DNA from 3 places in the Marinomonas sp. THO17 genome. Region 3 is predicted to be linked to each of the others. Evidence: predicted binding sites of a transcription regulator. Region 3 holds the regulator's gene; each other region holds the start of a gene.
The links. The regulator FNR, encoded in region 3, switches genes on or off when oxygen is low (the NO sensors DNR and NnrR bind a similar motif). The targets are predictions, from matches to a motif close to TTGATNTANATCAA.

Region 1 (6,636 bases), 1.9 Mb from region 3:
GTGCCTTTACAAGCGCTCTTAAAATGGCGTGAATACATTGCACTGGTACAAGTAAATCGATATTTATTTGTTCGTACCATTTTATTGTTAATGGTGATGTTGTTTTTTACCTCACAAGGGGCCAGACAAGGTGATGCAATCCTAGCCGCCAATGCTGTTTTATTAACCTTCTTGATGATTATTTCCAATGCCTTGGATGGCTTTGCCTTTTCAGTGGAAGCCTTATGTGGTGAGTTTTATGGTCGTAAGGATAAGGCAAATTTTAAAAAGGTGATTCGTTTGTCGACCTATTGGGCTTTAATGGCCGCTTGTTTTCTGGTGCTGGTGTTTTGGCTATTTGGTCAGCAAATTATTTATCTATTAACCAATGTGGAGACAGTTCGAGACCAAGCTCAACTGTACCTACCTTGGCTTATAACCTTCCCTCTGTTGGGTATTTGGTCTTTTATGTTGGATGGGATCTTTATTGGCACCACCAGTGTGAAACAGATGCAAAATACCATGATTCTCTGCGTTTTTGGGGTCTTCTTCCCAGTTTGGTACCTCAGCCAAGGGCTGGACAATCATGGGCTTTGGCTGAGCCAAGCCGCCCTCTTCATTGCCCGTGCCCTAACCCTTTACTGGTGTTACCGAGAAAACCTACGCAAGGGTGTTTGGTTTTCGAATTAATGTCTTACAACATAAAGGTTGAATAAAGCCCAAAGCCACAGACGATCAGCAGCGCCCAACCAATGAATTGAAAAAACACGGGTGTTTCGGCTTTTTGGATGCGGTTATGCAGCTTCTGACCAAATACATGGCCAAGTAAAGCACAAGGCAGTAACCATAATTGATGAATCAGTTGCAGGTCGACACCAGCTAGGATGAAAGAAGCCATTTTAATGGTGACGAGAATGAACCAGAGTACAAACAGTGTATCGCGTAATTGATGGCGCGGAACTTTGGTGGCAAACACGGAAACGATTAACGGCGCTCCGATTAATGACGTGCCACTGACGTAACCGCCAAGCATGAGAAATAAGGTATCGAGTATTTTGTTGTTGGTGTAAAAAGGCTTATTCACTATATAAGAAATGGCAAAGACAGCAACAATCAGGAAGATGACTCCGGTGACGATATCACCCGGTAGTGTCAACAAACCAAACACGCCGATCAGTTTGGGCACTATCATGATGCCCAAGGCTTTCTTTAAATACCCCCAAGCTATATTGCCACTGTTACCCTTCTGGAGATCTTGCTCCAGATTGTGCTGCTTTTTATTGGTTTTAGCACCTTGCAAAGCAATCCAACTTGAAAAGATGAGCAAATGGATGGATATGATGGGCAAGAACAGCAGAGGATCATTTTCTACCAGCAGCAAAAAAGGCAAGGCCAGGACGGCACCACCAAACCCTAAGCCACTGCGCACAAAGCCACTCCACACAAAAATGACAGCAATCAGTGTGTATTGCCACCAGAGTAAATCCGCCATGAGTTTCCCTTATGTTTGTACGTTAAATCGAAATTGTTAGTGAGGTTTTTCAAACCAATCTTGCTGGTGTAGAAACTGTGTCAGTTCGTCCCTTAACAATTGGGCACGTGCTGATAAGCTGCGTCGGTCTGGCCAAACCAAATGTATTTCACGTTTTTGGCCATGCCACTCAGGCAGTACTTGTACTAATTCACCTAATTGAATGGCTTTATACACCATACTTTCAGGCACCAAGGTGATACCTGCGCCGGCTTTTACCAGATTAATACTCACATTCATGTCATTGCTAAGGTGTTGATGCTGCTTATTAATGGCGCGCATTTCACCATTTTTGTGAACCAGTTGCCAGTCCACAAATAGATCAGACACTATGCTAGGACAATGCATCAGTTCATTAATATGGTTTGGTAAGGCGAAAGAGGTGTGTTTGGCGGCTACCAAAATCGGTTTGATATAGCCTAATGAGGTCTGGATTAGGGATGAGTTAGGCATTTTGCCAGAACGAATGGCAAGGTCGGCACGTGTTTCTCGCATGTCTTGAAAACGATTGCTCAACTCAATGTTGAGACTAATTTGCGGGTATTGGCTAATGAATTGCTGCCAAAAAGGGTCTAGTGGACCACCTCCTAAATTGGTTGGTGCCAGAATTTTCACTTCTCCACTCAGGCTGTGGAGTGTTTTATCAAGATTGGAAATACGCTGATCCAGAGCGTCGATGAATTCGGCGCACTCTTGGTAATAATCCTCGCCCATGGGAGTCAGTTTCAGTCCTTTGGTGGAGCGATGCAGTAGTTCACATCCTAAAGCTTGTTCTAGCGCACTGATACGTCGTGATACTGTGGCAATGGTCATATTGAGGCTTTTTGCGGCCTGAGTAAGACTGTTTTTATTTGCTGCAGCAATGAATATTTTAAGATCGTCTAGCATTTTACAAATATGCAATTTAGGTTTTTAGAAATGACTATATTTGCAAATATAGTTGTTTGATAGACTAAGTTCAAAGTCAAATAAGAGCAAAGTGGGATTCGTAGCATGAAAAAGCACTTTGCGAGGAGAGGGTATGAAGTTTCGTCTTTATTTTGCGTTAATAATGTCATGTGTATTGTCATTTCTTATGTCGGGTTGGATCACCTATGTCAATCTTGGTTGGCATGTTGGATTTGTTGGCGATTGGATGACAGCATGGGGTATGGCTTGGCCTGCAGCCGCTGCGATTTCTTTCTTATTCGCACCTGAAATTCAAAAACTCAGCGCTTGGTTAGCGAAAAAAATATAAGTCTAATTGAATTTAAAAGGCTGATTGAATGTAAAAGGGTGAACTTAAAAAGCACGCTACGAGCGTGCTTTTTGTAAGTTTTAGAGTGCTGTTTAAAACGCCTTTGGTGTTGTGGCAGGAGGGTATTCGATCTGTTGAATAGGATCGGTTTGCCCTTCTCCCCATTGTCTTTCTAATGGAATGACGCCCGCCCAAACTGACCAATCATGATCTTCGGGGTCATCAATGGGTGGCGCGTCACGCAATTTGACCGATGCCTCTTCAATTTTAATGCGCACCAATCCAGTGGCTTTGATTTCAGTGTCGGTAATAGGTCTAAGTTGAGACCAACGACCAGGACTGACTTTTTCGAGAAAAATTTCAAACTGACGCTGCTTTTCTTGTGCATCGTCAATCCTCTCTGGAACGCCAAACAAGGTTACCGAGCGATAATTTACCGAATGATGAAACGCTGACCTTGCCATAACCAAACCATCTAGCAGACTGATGTTTATACAAACTTTTTCCATATCATCGACAGGTCCTTTGACGTTGCGGGCTTTGCTGTGACCATGCCAATAAAGATAGTCGCCATCGCGCCAATGACAGGTTGGTGTAACGAAAACTTGGCCATCCTTGGTTTGTCCCAGATGACACATCAGGGCGCCATCAATAATGTCGAGGGCGTGTTGTTTATCATAAGAGGCTCGGTTTGGTCCTCTTTTGACTTTGCTTAGGGAAGTTTCAAGTGTTGTGCCCATTGCTTTCTCCTTGCTTGTCATGGCGTGATTGGTATAAAAGAAGTTTAGAAACATCTGGATTGGAAAAAAATAGCCAGTTTTGACAATATTTAGCAGGCCAGAAATATGAAACATAGTATTGGCAGTTTGCGATTTTCTTTAGATGAAACGGGGGCACCCCTTTATTTACAGTTGATGCAACAGATTCAACAGGGTATTCGTCAGGGAGAACTTGAGGTAAGTGATAAATTGCCGTCTTCACGGTCTCTGGCGTCAGCCTTAGGTGTATCTCGTAGTACCACTACTAGGGCTTATGAGCAGCTCATCGCAGAAGGTTGGTTGTTGAGCGAAGAAAAGCGCGGGGTATTTGTTGCTGCTTATCAAGCAAAAGGTCAATTAACTGGGCAACAGCTTGTTTCAAAAGAAATTGTATCCTGTCATGAGTCACCGGAAGAGGAGCAGACATTGTATGCCTTTGATGCGGGCGTTGATGTGTCGGTTTTCCCTTCTAAGGAATGGGCTGCTAGTATGCGCCGAAGTTGGCTGCAACCCGATGATAAAGTCATGCGGGGTGAGTATTTGACTGGATTTCCACCATTGAAAAAAGCCTTGGTCAATTATTTGTATCGGTTGCGAGGTTTGGAGTGTTGCGCCGAACAAATCATTATCACCGCAGGCAATCGCGATTCATTACAGCTATTGGATCACGCTCTGTCTAAGACCACTCAGAATCAACTTAAGTGGTGGCTTGAAGAGATAACCTATCCCCCCATCAGCGAAGCATTGAATAAACAAGTTAGCCTTGGTCACATTGAATTGGATTCTGAAGGCCCTCGCTTGCCAAACATGAGTAATCTTTGTGATACAAACGCTGACAAGCAACATGCTTTTATTATGACGCCTAATCGACAATATCCTTTGGGCACCAGTATCAGCTCACAACGTCGTCAACAATGGATTAAAGCATTGGATTCGAACACGAGCACTATGTGGCTCATTGAGGATGACTACGACAATGAATTTATCTATCAAGGCCGTGCAGAAGTCCCTTTGATGCAAACGGCTCGATCTTGTAAAGAGGCCTGTCGTAATATCTTTTATGTGGGCAGTTTTTCGAAGGTGTTATTTCGCGGGTTACGCTTGGGGTTTATTGTTGCGCCATTGGAACGGGTGGCGCTTATTAAGCAGAGTCAGAAGCAAATCGGTATATCAGCTTCGCTGCCCATGCAACCCGTAGTTGCGGATTTTTTGATCCAAGGCAATTTTGAGCGACATTTAAATCGCATGCGTCGCCACTATAGATTGAAACGAGATATGCTGCTGTCACTTTTGAATGACTATTTATCGCCCTGGTTCTACTGGAAAAAGCCTCGCGGTGGTTTGCATGTATTAATCGAGTGCAAACCAGAGTGTTTAGCTTTGGTTAATAATAGTGACATATTTGATAGGCAATTTTGTCAGAGGTTACGACAAGATAATGTCATTTTAAGTCCATTATCTATGCATTACTCTGATGGTAACAAGTCTCGACAAGGTTTTGTATTGGGTTTCAGTGGATTACAAGAAGCGCAAATGCAACATATCTTGTCTAAAATGAAGGCTGTGTTACAAGCATGGAGCAAGTAATGGATGGCAAGATTTGGCTCGATGACTATTGAGTCAGCTCAGAATGTGAATTTTGTAAAAATGCGGTGAAGCAAAGGTCAACAAAGGCTAAACTAGACTTTGTGTGATTGGTTGGATTTTGATATATTCCGCACACCTGAATTTAAACTCGCCCGCAGAGACTTTGTCAGTACAGGGTCAGTACAGGATCTGCGAGTGGGTCGGCGAACACTAAGAAAGGGTTTTGTCGGCGGCGTTCAATCAAAATAAAACCATAATGAAATTAATTGTTTATGGTATTTTCAATATTAGATTACGCCATCGTTCCTGTTAGCGACAAGAGCCAACTAAGAGTGTCGTCTAGATGTATTATTAAAGGTTAGATATAGGGCCGTATTGACCCATATCAACCTTGCTCGCCTTTGATGGCCATTTGAGAACATTGTGATTGCTTGTGGGAAGCCGTTAATCAAGTTGCGACTTGGTTCACAATGCAAATGCTGAGCACTTTTTTCAGATTTAGGTGATCCAAAAAAATCATTATTGCGTTATTTCTGAATGACACAGTATTGATTTTTATGCTGTTTACAGTGTGGTGATCTTTACTGAAATACCCGGCATTGCCGGATTTTCGTTCTGTCATTTGATAGTTAAGTGGCAGTTTTGTGAACCTCGGGGTTAGAGGATGATTCTCTTGTTAACTCGTATCCTAAGTAAAGTCGCTTTGGCGCTAATGGTGGGCTTGCTCGCCGGTTGTCAGGGTGGTGTGCTCGATCCAAAGGGTCAGGTTGGTATTGAAGAGAAGCAACTAATTATTGTTGCCACTCTATTAATGCTACTTGTCGTGATTCCTGTGATCTTCATGACATTGTATTTCGCTTGGAAATATCGTGAAGGTCGTGATGAAATCTATGAGCCTAAGTGGTCACACTCCACGAAAATTGAAACTGTTGTATGGGCAATTCCAGTTGTTATCATCATCGTTCTTGGTGTGATTACCTGGAAATCTACACACGCTCTAGATCCTTATAAACCGTTGGAACATGAGAAAGATCATATTACGGTTCAAGTAGTATCCATGAACTGGAAATGGGTTTTCATTTATCCAGAACAGGGTATTGCTACGGTAAACGAATTGGTCTTCCCTGCTGATGTTCCTGTGGCATTCAGAATTTCCTCTGAAGGAACCATGAACTCTTTCTTCATTCCACAACTGGGTAGTCAAATTTACTCTATGGCTGGAATGGTGACAAAACTGCACTTAATCGCAAACGAACCAGGAACTTTTAAAGGTTTCTCTTCTAACTACAGCGGTGCAGGTTTCTCTGGTATGAAATTTAATGCCATTGCTACACCAACAGAAGCGGAGTTCGATGAATGGGTCGCTCAAGTGAAAGAGTCAGGCAATGTACTTGATCAGGCGAGCTACGACGAACTTGCGCAACCTACCGAAAACCATCCTGTAGAATACTTTGGCTCTATTAAGCCAGGTATCTTCCACGATAATGTAATGAAGTTCATGAAAGACTACGGCACGGTTGATATTTTGGAAGGCACAGTCTTCG
Region 2 (6,636 bases), 1.6 Mb from region 3:
GAGATCCCATGTGAGAGTAGGTCGTTATCAAGATTTTAATTAAGAAGCCCTGATCGGAAACGGTCGGGGCTTTCTTACGTCTGGAAGAAGCTCAAAATAAAAGCAGGGGAGTAAATCTCCAAGGCGCAATTCTTGCGATGGTATGATTGAACCACCTAATCCCATCCCGAACTCAGAAGTGGCTCTTTATACGCCACAGGCGCTCGCTATGTCTATGGTAGTCCCACAAGGGGATAAGCATAGGTCTTTATCAAGATCTTAATTAAGAAGCCCTGATCGGAAACGGTTGGGGCTTTTTTACGTCTACAAGAAGGTGAAATAGGGCAATTGTAAAGGGGTAGATCCCTAAGCCATTGGTAATGGCAAGAATCTGATACGCTTACAGGGATCTGACCCCTGAGATGCGACAAGTATCTGGGCAAGCAATCTTCACTCCCCAACAAGTCCTTTCGTCAATCTAATGGTAGCAATCACTTGTCCTATGTCATCTGGGTCACGTTGGATGCTAAAGCCTAGGTGTTTGCAGAACTGTATCATGCGCTTGTTCTCTGCTAACACTATGCCTTTCATGACTTTGAGTCCTTTGTCATAAGCTACTTTAAAGAGTTGTCGCATAAGATAGGAAGCAAGTCCAAGTCCTTGGAATTCATCGTCCAATACCACTGCGAACTCACAGCTCTGATCATCAAAGTTGTCTATGTAGCGGGCGGTACCAATGAGTAGATCTTGTCCGTCTTGTTGTATCACGGCCAGCAACGCCATTTCTCTGTCATAGTCGATGTGTGATAAGGTGGCGAGCATTCTTGGTGTAAGTTCTTCTATGTTGGAGATAAACCGAAAATAGCGTGTTTCATGAGATAGGTTTTTAACAAAGTCGGCCATAATGATAGCGTCTCTTGGTAATACCGGGCGAATGACTGCTAGCGCTTGGTTTTTGAGGGTGAGTTCTGTCACCCATTGGCGTGGATAAGGCTGGATTGCCAAATGCTCATAACGTCGTAACGATCGACTGTCTTTTAAGCTGGCTTCAACATGTGCGTAGATGCTGCCACTGTCATGTAAACGCACATCGGCTAAGTCTAAAGTGTCTATCTCAGCTAGTTCACACACCAGAGTCGATAGGTTGCGTAACAAGCTTTCCAGCTCATAACTGCTTTCACCGGGAAAAGCCCGTGATATTAAATCCTTCGCCAGAAGAGTATTCAGAGGCGGCAAGGCCACAGCTTCGGCTTGCTGATGTTGTTGTGCGCCTTCCAGTGCCAAACCGATAGTAGGGCCAAACACTGGGTCTTGGAAGACTCGAAGGTGAATGGGTGCATTGAGTAGGTGCTGAGCTTGTCTTCTTGAGGTTAGGCGAATATGGAAAAGTTCGAATAAGTCTTTTAAGTCATCTAAACCAAATGTTTGTTGTTTGCGACGATTGAGTTTTAACAAATGCTGACTGGCTTGTTGTACGTCGATTTGAAAACGAAAAGCGTGACTGTCTGCAGCCTGTTTAGCAAGCAGTTGGTTGCGTTGAAATTGTACTAAGAATTGAAAGCCTTCTATGGCGGTTTCTGGTGTACGAAAGGTTGGTATACCCGCTTCGTTGATACGAGTACGCATTCGTGTCATGCCGCCACCGCCTAATAGACACACCATTACCAGCTTTTTCTGAGTACGGTGCAATTGAGTAACTAAATCGTACAAGCTGTCTATGTCCATCAGAGCAGTTGGACTCAGAGTGAGTAGTACTGCACCACAATCTTCTGAGCTTAGTGCAGCGGCTGCGAGCTCTATGTAAAGGTCGCTAGCAGTGCTGGCCCATACTGTGGTGACTGGCCCTATTCCTCCTCGGCCTGCCATGGTGTGCTCTAACTTATGTTGTAATTCTCCAGAAGGGTTCAATAGGTCAATACCTAATTCCATTGCTCTTTGTGCTGCTAGTTCTCCTGGGCCTGCACCATTGCCTATGATAAGCAATGAGCCGTCTTTGACGCGTCTGGCATTGGTCATGACGGAAGCGGCGGCGATGAGGTCATTAAGGCGACGACCACGTACTGCGCCCGTACGACTTAGGGCTGCGTCCAGGACCCGTTGATCGGCACCCAAGGCGTGCTCGGCAACCACGGCGACAGGTTTGCTTCGACCTGTGGCTCTAAGGCTGCTGAGAAAACGAGTCGGACGGCCAATTTTTTGCAAATACATCAAGATGGCCTGGCTATCAAAGTCCCGTGATAAGTAGTCTAAGACCTGTGACGGCATCACATCGATAGGGGTTCCCATAGCAACCACTTGGGAAAAGCCGATGCCTTGCCACGTTGCCCAGTCGACCAAGGCGCTGGCGACTGTGCCTGATTGAGACATAAGCGCTAATTTGCCCTGTAAAGGGTGGGTTAAGCCAAGCCAAGCGTACACGCCTTGTTTGGGACGACAAACGCCAAAGCTGTTGGGGCCAAGTAAGCGAACATTGTGTTCGCGAAGACAATCGTTTAATTCCTGAGTTGGAGTATTCGTCCAAGATAACATTAGGAGAGAATGAATGCTTGCCTGTCCGCACTCGCGAATGATGTCTTGCATGCTTTGCTGTTGATGTTCGCCTACTAAAACGGCCAAATCAGTCGGTTGATTTAAACTATCTAAATTGACGACATGGGGGAAGTCATTGTCATGTTCTGGCACCACACCAACCAATTGAATAGGACATTGCTTTGGCGCATTATTGAGGGACGAGAGTAGAGCCAACAGCAAAGGGTTGTGCGGATCATCACCAGTCAAAATCACCATGGATTTTGGGGCCAGAAGCGGTTCTAAGGCGTGCAAGCTCACTTTGGTTATTCCTTGCAATACGAATCGTTGTGGTAAAGATAACACAAGGGGTTATCTCAAGAATTGTAGACTATGGTAGGGTAGACTGTCTTGGTAAAGGTGTGGCTTGATATAGGGCAAGCCACTAATAAAAATTGTGACGCACTTACCAAATTTTATGACAACAGCCTATATAACTCACTATCTTTGCGACAAACACAACTTAGGCGCGGATCATCCAGAATCTCCGCAGCGTCTTGGTGCCATTCAGAATCGTTTGATTAACGGACAATTGTTGGATTTTTTGCGTTGCTTTGAAGCGCAAGCCGCCACCCGTGAACAACTTTTGGCAACTCATGATGCAGATTATGTCGCTGCCATCTTTGCACGCTCTCCGGAGCAAGGGCAGGTTGAGTTAGATCCAGATACTTTTATGATGCCACATACCTTAAATGCTTCTCTTTATGCTGCTGGAGCTGTGATTCAAGGCATTGATCTAGTAATGAATAAACAAGTGGAAAATGCGTTCTGTGCGGTTCGACCGCCAGGCCATCATGCAGAATTTGATAAAGCCATGGGTTTTTGTTTGTTCAATAACATTGCGGTGGGAGCAAAATACGCGGTTACTGAACTGGGTTTAGAGCGTGTGGCCATTGTTGATTTTGATGTTCATCACGGCAATGGCACAGAGAACATTTTTCAAAGTGATCAAAGGGTTCTCTACGCATCCAGTTATCAGCACCCTTTTTATCCTTTTGCAGACCCGGGTGCGTCCCATGATAATATTGTGCATATTCCATTGGAGGCGGGTTCGAATGGTAAAGTCTTTCGCCAAGCCATTAGTGAGCAATTGTTACCGACTTTGCAGGCATTTCAGCCCGAATTGATCTTGATCTCAGCAGGCTTTGATGCACACAAAGAAGACCCAATGGGACAGCTGCGTTTGGATGAAAGTGACTATGTATGGATTACTGAGCAATTAATGGCCGTGGCGGATGAATATTGTAATGGACGCATTGTGTCTGTGTTAGAAGGCGGCTACAACCTAGATGCCTTAGGTCGTGCCGCCTTTTGTCACATTAAGAGCTTAATGAGACTTTAATTCAATATGGGCGCAAGCTTTATTACGCCCAATGTATCTGAATGTGTTCTTGTTCTCCCTTAGGGAAAAAATATCCAGACTTGGGTGTCACAAATACCCTTTGCCCTTTCTCAAAACAGTGCTTATCAAAAGCTTTGTGTGGTAAGTCCACTTCCCATATGTCGTCACTGTGCCAATCGAGAGGCGACAATTCTAAACGTACTTCCGCGCCAATTAAGTTAATGGCGATGACTTTTAAAGGCAAAGAGGCGGTTTCTGTCGCCACGGAAGACACAAAAAACTCATGGGAGCGAAGATACACTTGTCCTGATTTTTGCGGTGCGTTGGCAGGTAATTGTAAGTTAGCTAGGCCATTTTGCCATTGGTCATTTTGGTGCTTGGCTTCAAATACATTGGTGTTGCCTAAGAAATCGAACACAAAGCGACTTTTTGGCGATGCGTACAAATCACCAGGTTTATCTACTTGCTCAATGTGGCCGTTGCTCATTACTACAACGCGATCGGATAACTCTAATGCTTCTTCCTGATCATGGGTTACAAACACACTGGTAAAGCCTAGCTCGTCGTGCAAGCCACGTAACCAGCGGCGTAGTTCTTTACGTACTTTGGCATCCAAAGCGCCAAAGGGTTCGTCGAGTAATAGTACTTCTGGCTTGGTGGCGAGGGCACGTGCCAAAGCAATACGTTGTTTTTGTCCGCCAGAAAGCTGAGAAGGATAGCGTTGCGCTAAATGACCAAGCTGTACCATGTCGAGTAGATAACTGACGCGTTTGCTTATTTCAGTGTTACTTGGTCGTTTTGACTTGGACAATACTTGTAAGCCAAAGGCGACATTGTCTGCGACTGTCATGTGGCGAAATAAAGCGTAGTTTTGGAACACAAAACCAACACGACGATCACGAACATGTAGGTTGGTCACATCGCGATCACCAAATTGGATGCGGCCTGTGTCAGCACCTTCTAAGCCGGCAATGATGCGCAGTAAAGTGGTTTTACCTGAACCAGAAGGTCCAAGCAAACCGATCATTTCACCTTCTTGAATATCCAGTGATAAGGGTGATAGGGCCTGAAATGAGCCGAAGTGTTTGGAAATATTGTTAATCAGAATGCTCATTTTGCTACCTGCTGTTGTTTTTCAGACTCATGGTTCAATAACTTTTCTTGGCGCCATTCAATATAAGTTTTGAACAGCAAGGTAATCAGTGCGATTAAGGCTAACAACGAAGCACTGGCGAAAGCCGCTGCCGCTTGGTAGTCCTCATATTGCAGTTGCACATGCAAAGGTAAGGTGTTGGTTTCACCGCGAATATTACCGGATACGACCGACACGGCACCGAACTCGCCAACCGCTCTGGCATTGGTCAAAATGACACCATAGATTAAGGCCCATTTGATATTAGGTAAGGTGACGCGACGGAATAACTGCCAGCCAGAAGCGCCAAGAATTACCGCAGCTTCTTCGTCTTCGCGGCCTTGTTGCTGCATTAATGGGATCAATTCACGGGCAACAAAGGGGCAGGTGACAAACACTGTGACCATGACGATACCGGGCCATGCGAACATGAGTTGTATGTCTTGATCATAGAGCCAAGATCCAATCCAGCCATTGTTGCCATAGAGCAATAAGTACAACAAACCTGCCACGACAGGTGACACGGCAAAAGGAATATCCATCAAGGTCATTAAGAGCTTGCGACCAGGGAATTCAAAACGTGTCACTGCCCAAGCGAACAACACACCAAAGACCAAATTAATGGGCACGGTAAGCAAAGCCACGAAGAGTGTCAGACCAATAGCATGAAGTGTATCTGCTTCGACTATGCTATTCAGGTAATGGCCCACACCTTCCACTAAGGCTTGTTGGAAAATGGCGATCAGTGGGACCACTAATAAAATCAGCGTTAATACTAAGGTGATGCCAATCAAACTGTATTTAACCAGCGGACTGTCACCGACTCTTAGCTGATGACCTTGTGATGAGGGTTTAGACATGAATCAAGTTCCTCTTTATCGTCCGTGCAAGCGACGTAAGTAACGCGCTTGCCATAGGTTAATCGCAAACAACAGAATGAGGGACGCCATCAAGACCACAGAGGCAATCGCGCTGGCCGCTGGAAAATCAAATTCCTGGAGACTGACGAAAATCATCAATGAGGTAATTTCACTTATGTATGGCATGTTGCCGGCAATGAAAATCACGGCACCGAACTCTCCTAGGCTGCGAGTAAATGAAAGGGCAATCCCCGTCATCAGCGCTGGCCAAAGGGCTGGGAAAATAACCCGACGAAATACTGCCCAATCGGACGCACCTAGGGTCATACCAGCTTCTTCTTCCTCAACGGATAACTCTTCCAACACGGGTTGAACCGTACGAACCACAAAAGGAATGCTGGTAAACGCCATGGCGAGAATAATACCAACCGGCGTATAGGCTACCTTGATGCCTAATTGCGTTAAGAGATCACCGTACCAACCATTTTGTGAGTACAAGGTTGCCAATGTAATACCTGCTACTGCGGTGGGTAGAGCAAAGGGTAAGTCAACCAAAGCGTCTAGTATACGGCGCCCGGGAAAATCATAACGTACTAGAACCCACGCCAGTAGCAAACCAAATAAACCGTTAAAAATGGACGCAAAAAAGGCCGCCCACAAGGTGACTTTATAACTGGCAACCACCCTTTCGTTGGTAATGACGTACCAATATTCGTCCCACCCCATATCGACTGATTGCATGATTAAGCCGGTCA
Region 3 (6,636 bases):
ATTGCCGTAATGGGCAGACGTATGGTCTTTATATCTAAGTTGACCGGTCGAGTTTTGCTCATTATTGAGCTCCTTTATCAATCAATACGCGGTTGGATAATTTGTTTCAAGTCGACTCATAGGATGGCAGAATTACGCAACACTGAGTAATGACTTCGAAAAAACGCCCTTATTCTAATACAAACTGATACAGAACATGAGTGCTAAATGCATAGTATTGACGTATTTTTCCAATAATGCTCGAAATAGACGGCAAAAATGTTTACTGGAATTGAGTAAGGCAAAGTTAGTGATGTGAAAAATTGAATGATGTGAAAAGTTGAGTGCGCCTGCCTTTGCGCACTCAATGAGGATTGATGCTAAGAAGTTAAGAGCTTATGCCCATGACAATACGGCCTGTGATTTCGCCTTTTTCCATATCAGCAAAGATGTCATTAATGTCTTCCAAACGCTTTTCTTCTATGATGGCTTTAACCTTACCTCGGGCGGCAAAATCAAGACATTCTTCAAGATCTTTGCGGGTGCCGACAATAGAGCCAACCACACTGACGCCATTGAGAACAGTATTGAATATGGGTAATGGCATTTCCTCTGGTGGCAATCCTACTAGAACGCACTTGCCCCCACGCCTTACCACATCGTAACTTTGTCTAAAGCCAACTTTGCTCACGGCGGTGCAAATACTGCCATGAACACCAGCTGTTAATTCATTAATTTCAGCTACTACATTGTCGATGTTGAAATCATAAAATGCTTCCGCACCCAGTTTTTCCGCCAATTGTCGTTTGGCATCTCCTGTGTCGACGGCCACTACCCTAAATCCCATAGCAACGGCGTATTGAATCGCTAAGTGCCCTAAGCCGCCAATACCGAATATGGCAACCCAGTCCCCAGGCTTGGCTTCGGACACTTTCAATGCCTTATAAGTGGTTACTCCAGCACAGAATAAAGGCGCGGCTTCAAGATAACTCAAACCGTCAGGAATCTTTACAATATAATCGGCATGAGCCGCGCAGAACTCGGCATAACTGCCTGCCACAGAATAGCCCGCATTTTGCTGTGACAAACAAAGATTTTCATCTCCTGCCAAGCAGTATTCACAGTGACCACAAGCACTATAGAGCCAAGGGATACCAACACGATCACCTATACTAAGATGTTTAACGCTGGCACCTAGTTCCACTATTTCACCAACGCCTTCGTGTCCCGGAATCAAAGGCAGTGTTGGCTTAACGGGCCAATCCCCATGACAAGCATGAAGGTCTGTGTGGCAAACCCCACAGGCATGAATTTTGACCAGTACTTGATGGTCTTGAATTTCGGGTTTGGCTAATGTCTCGATGTTTAAGTTGTCACCAAATTGATTTGCAACTGCCGCTTTCATCATCTTCTCCTAAAAGTGATATCGACCGTTAAAATTGTAGGCAATTAAAAAGACAATAGACGCGACATAGATCAATATATGATCAGATTTTCATGGGCTTAAATCATGCACAGAGTGCAAATTTTGGGCATCTTTACAAAAATACTGTGCTTTTTTGTTTAACAGGCATATATTGAAGGTGTTGTTATTTTTGTAGGTGTGAAATGAAAACACAATTACTCATCATATTGGCCGTTTTGCTGTCGTCATTATTGACAGTGTCTCAGCGCGCTAATGCCAATGAAGTGAGTCAATTGCGTTGGATAGAACCTGCTATAGAACAAGCTTTTACCGAGACCAGTGTCGCCGATCAGGAAATAAGCTCTGACAAAGATATAGGTCAAAATCAAAGTTTCTTGCCGTTAACATTTGTTAGAAAATTCAATCTCTACAATAGCCTGCAGGATTTTACCCCCCGCCCCTACTTAACCCTAACCGAAGCCAGAGCGCCGCCTAGTCATAACCTCATCTAATTGTTTTTTATTTTTATTGTATCGAGGAACATGGCTATGAAAACGCTAACTTATGTATCTACAAAAGACGTAAACGAACTAACTTGGCCCGTAATGGCTGATAATACCAATCTCTATTCACCCGCTCTAACCGTATTTACGGATTTTAAAACGGGTGGACCAAGAGTGATTGAATCTAATGTAAGAGCAGACGAACTGGTAAAATTAATGCGTAAAGAGCATGTGCGTATGAAGTTGGTAGTCGACGCTGGCAATCATTTTATCGGAGTGATCAGTCTGGAAGATCTTTCTGAGGATATTTTCATTAAGCAAGTAGCAGATGGTTACCAGCGCTCGGAATTATTGGTTGCCGATTTAATGCGCCCAAAGGAAAACTTACTGGCTTTATCATATAAATCATTGGCGAACTCAGATATTGAATCCTTGTTGTTTAGTCAACGTAACAATCAGTATCAACACTTATTGGTTATTGACGAGGACACCAAATCCATTCGAGGCTTAGTGTCTTCAAATGATGTGGCAAGAGAATTGCGCTTGGATATCGACGTATCATTCTCTAACTTTCAACAAATCTATAAAATTGCTGTACAAGGCGATAAGACTAATCAAAAACTCAGAGTGGCCTAATGGGTTGCGCATGAGCACTTGAAATAGGGGCGTTAAGCCCCCTTTTTTTCGATCCAATAATAATAGATGTTCTCGTGTTCTTCTTGTTGAACCAGTTTATGGCCTAAAAATTGGCAGAACTTTGGAATATCTCGTGTGGTGGATGGGTCCGTTGCTATGACCTTTAATACTTCGTTTGCCGCTATTTTTCGCATCTCCCCATGTAACATCATGACGGGTTCAGGGCAAAGAAGACCACTCGCATCAAGCTCAGCTTGGTGTTCCATTCAAAACCTCTTTTAATTAATTACTGTTTCGCTATTTGCTTTAGCCATGCAAGTGTTACTTTAGCCAATTCGGCAATGACATCTTGTTGGCTTCGCTGATATTTTTTTAACAATTTAAAGTCATGGTCAGCACCTTCGATCCAATGCATTTGAATCTTGCTATTAAGCGTTTGCTGATTCACCCAATCAAAATTTCCAAGTCCATCCCGCGTGCCTTGGATGATTAGACAAGGCTTGGCTAGATTTTCTAAAAAGGATAAACGATTTTTCTCCGGTTTGCCTTGTGGGTAAAAAGGAAAGCCGTAACAAACAACTCCTTTAATATTTGGCAATTCAGTAAGCTGTGTTGCCACCCTGCTCCCCATGGACTTTCCTGCCAGCACACAATCGCTAGTATTTTTAATATGTGCCTCTAACTCAGTAACCAAGGTAGGAAATCTAGGCGGTGGCCGTTTTTTCCCGTTGCTTTCTTGGATTTTCATATAGTCAAAGGTTATAGGTTCAACGGAACAGGTCTGATGCGCATTTAACTCCATTCTTAATTGTGTGAGAAAATCGCTTTGATGGCCTGCCCCAGCACCATGGGTTAATACAAGTCTGCTTGTCATAGAATGCCGCAAAAGCTTCAATTATAGGGATTTAATTCACTTGGGTCTAAATTTATTGATCTAGGTCAGCTAACGGACGTTGGGCAAAGAGTACACTTCCTATTAGAAATTTTAATAGGAGCAAGTAATGATTTGGGATGATGCTCTAATCGCCAAGTATGACCTTTCAGGGCCACGATACACTTCATATCCTACCGCGCCGCAATTTGATGTGAATATTGATAAAGTCGCTTTAATTACCAATATGATGGCGCCATCGCGTGCGCCATTGAGCTTGTATTTCCACATCCCTTTTTGTGCGAACCTTTGCTACTACTGTGCTTGTAATAAAATAGTCACCAAGCAATATGATAAAGGCTCTGATTATGTTGAGCTGTTGGGCGAAGAAATGCGTTTGAGAAGTCTGATGCTAGACAATCGTCGTGAGGTGACACAATTACATTTTGGGGGCGGCACCCCCACTTTTTTGAATACTCAACATTTTCGTATCTTGTTTGCTCATCTGCACGATAATTTTAATTTGCAGCAAGATGGGCGTCAGGACTTTAGTATTGAAATTGACCCTAGAGAAATTGATGAGGATAAGCTTGCAGAATTAGTTTCACTTGGCATTAATAGAATTAGCCTAGGCGTGCAAGATTTTGACCCTAAGGTTCAGCAAAGTATTCACCGCGTCCAGTCCTATGATTTGGTCAAGGCGTTAGTTAATAACGCCCGTGAACTGGGTATTCAATCTATTAATTTTGATCTTATTTATGGTTTGCCTTTTCAGTCCGTGTCTGGTTTTAAGAAAACATTAGACGATGTAATTAGGTTATCGCCTGACCGAATATCCTTATTTAACTATGCACATTTACCTAACCGTTTTCGTTCACAAAAACGTTTGCCAGAAGAACACTTGCCTCCTGCCAAAGAAAAACTGGCTATACTCAAGATGAGCATTAATTATTTGCTGGACTCAGGTTATGAATACATAGGTATGGATCATTTTGCCAAACCGCAAGATGCACTGACCAAAGCTCGTGATGCGGGGTTGTTACATCGTAATTTCCAAGGCTACACCACACATTCTGGCACAGATTTACTCGCCTTCGGTGTTTCTGGGATTAGCAACATCAATGGGGTTTACATGCAAAACCTATTGGAATTGAATGCCTACAAAGAAAGTATCGAAAACGGACAGCTAGCCATTGCAAAAGGATATATCAGTAATAATGACGATCGTATTCGTCATGATGTTATTATGACCTTATTGTCCCAATTTCAACTGAGTTTTGATTTTATTGAGAAAAAACATAAGATTAAATTTGTCGAATATTTCTCTGATGAGCTGGCAAGATTGGAGCCAATTCTCGCAGATAATATGGTGCAATACTTTTCATCTCAAGGCAGAAATGGGATAAGAGTAACCGAACGAGGCAGATTGCTAATACGTTGCGTTTGTATGGTGTTCGATAAACATCTTAATAGTGCAATACAGTATTCAAAAGTTATCTAGATTTCTATCAGGGAGAACTCACTATGGCTATTACACACGCTCAGCCTAGATTCAGCAGTAAACTTACTTCACAGTGTCAGAATTGCAGTCTAAACGCATTATGCCTTCCTATTGCATTAGCTGATGAAGACATTAACCGACTTGATCAAATTATTGAACGTAAGCGTCCGCTTAAAAAAGGTGAATTTTTATTCCGTCAGGGAGATGCTTTTGGTTCACTCTTTGCCGTTCGTTCAGGCACATTAAAAACCTACAAAATTACTTCTTTTGGTGAAGAACAGATTACTGGTTTTTACTGCCCCAGTGAGCTATTGGGGTTAAGTGGTATTGATTCAAACAGTTACCCTGTTTCTGCTAAAGCATTAGAAACAACGACCGTATGCGAAATTCCGTTTGCCCATCTTGAAGATTTATCCAATCAAATTCCTTCATTGAAGCACCAAATTTTTCGTTTGATGAGCCGAAAAATCTCAGATGATCAGCAGATGATGGTGTTATTAGGCAAAAAAAATGCCGATGAAAAAGTCGCCTCTTTTCTATTAAATCTGTCTAATAGGTTTAAAAAACGTGGCTATTCTGCTTCAGCATTTCGCTTATCAATGTCTCGAGGCGAGATGGGTAATTATCTTGGCTTAGCAGTTGAGACAGTGAGTCGCGTCATTACTCGCTTTCAGAAAAATGAACTGATTCATGTTGATGGTAAGGAAATACAAATCGTGAATTTTGAAGAGATGCAAAAACTCATTGGCGTAGCGCCTGATTGTGATAAAATTGCACACTTTTGAATAATACAGAGGCAATTTTCGAGATGCTTTACGATGATTTTTACGTTAAATCTCTCATTCGAACCGTAGAAGACTGGCCAAAGGAAGGTATTAGTTTTCGTGATATCACCCCTATTTTCAGTGATCCCAAAGGCATGAGAATGGTTGTGGATGCGTATATTCATCGCTACATCGATTCCGATATTACTCACATAGCTTGCATTGATGCTCGCGGCTTCTTAATTGCTGCTGTGTTAGCTTATGAGTTACAAAAGCCTCTTATTCTGGTTCGTAAAAAAGGCAAATTACCAGGCAAGACCATTTCTCAAAAGTACGCATTGGAATACGGCGAAGCTGAGTTGGAGATTCAACAAGGCTCGGTTAATTCTGGTGATCAAGTGCTATTATTTGACGATTTGATTGCGACTGGTGGTACCCTGTTTGCTGCCATCAAGTTATTAACAGCTCAAGGTGCCAATATTAAAGAAGTGGCAGCCATTATTGATTTACCGGATTTAGGTGGCAGCCAGAAATTACGTGATACTCAGGTTCCCGTGTTCAGCTTGTGCGCTTTTGATGGTGAATAAGGAACTTTAAGCCTTGTTTTCGATAAGCTGGGCAATATAAAAGGTGGCCATCATTTGGCCACCTTTTATATTTCAGCAATTTTTAATCTTCAAACTATCGCATTGAATTAAAATTCAACTTCTGCACCAACAGCAAAGCCTGTATTGGCTTCTTTACGACTATTATCATCAAAAACAATGACAGTATTACCGTAACGTACAAAAGCGCGAGCATTTCTCATGGTCATGTATTCTAGTCGGAACTCATAAGTATACATGTGATCTAGGTTGGTAAATGACAGCACCTCAGGTGCGTAATAACCAGATCCATAGATAGCAACGCGATTAGCCTCTTGAAGTGTGTAGCGATACCAACCGCCAAGCGCTATCGCTGTATAGATATCGTCGTCA

Region 1: cyoA (ubiquinol oxidase subunit II) is a predicted target of FNR. The motif match lies at 5,468-5,481, and genes of this name have one in related genera.
Region 2: ABXS85_RS10225 (histone deacetylase family protein) is a predicted target of FNR. The motif match lies at 2,915-2,928, and genes of this name have one in related genera.

Annotation. Positions count from the first base shown of each region.
Region 1 covers NZ_AP031575.1:2,412,955-2,419,590, reverse strand. The annotation lists gene ABXS85_RS11535 (MATE family efflux transporter) at 1-669, shown strand, start outside; gene ABXS85_RS11530 (sulfite exporter TauE/SafE family protein) at 674-1,471, opposite strand; gene ABXS85_RS11525 (LysR family transcriptional regulator) at 1,508-2,398, opposite strand; gene ABXS85_RS11520 (DUF2798 domain-containing protein) at 2,532-2,747, shown strand; gene ABXS85_RS11515 (pyridoxamine 5'-phosphate oxidase family protein) at 2,840-3,487, opposite strand; gene ABXS85_RS11510 (PLP-dependent aminotransferase family protein) at 3,593-5,092, shown strand; gene cyoA (ubiquinol oxidase subunit II) at 5,757-6,636, shown strand, end outside.
Region 2 covers NZ_AP031575.1:2,134,470-2,141,105, reverse strand. The annotation lists gene ABXS85_RS10230 (GNAT family N-acetyltransferase) at 430-2,808, opposite strand; gene ABXS85_RS10225 (histone deacetylase family protein) at 2,966-3,889, shown strand; gene ABXS85_RS10220 (TOBE-like domain-containing protein) at 3,912-5,003, opposite strand; gene cysW (sulfate ABC transporter permease subunit CysW) at 5,000-5,881, opposite strand; gene cysT (sulfate/thiosulfate ABC transporter permease CysT) at 5,897-6,636, opposite strand, start outside.
Region 3 covers NZ_AP031575.1:490,516-497,151, reverse strand. The annotation lists gene sdhC (succinate dehydrogenase, cytochrome b556 subunit) at 1-62, opposite strand, end outside; gene adhP (alcohol dehydrogenase AdhP) at 368-1,384, opposite strand; gene ABXS85_RS02350 (hypothetical protein) at 1,588-1,896, shown strand; gene ABXS85_RS02345 (CBS domain-containing protein) at 1,933-2,523, shown strand; gene tusA (sulfurtransferase TusA) at 2,556-2,789, opposite strand; gene ABXS85_RS02335 (alpha/beta family hydrolase) at 2,810-3,397, opposite strand; gene hemN (oxygen-independent coproporphyrinogen III oxidase) at 3,525-4,895, shown strand; gene fnr (fumarate/nitrate reduction transcriptional regulator Fnr) at 4,919-5,680, shown strand; gene ABXS85_RS02320 (adenine phosphoribosyltransferase) at 5,704-6,246, shown strand; gene ABXS85_RS02315 (YfaZ family outer membrane protein) at 6,354-6,636, opposite strand, start outside.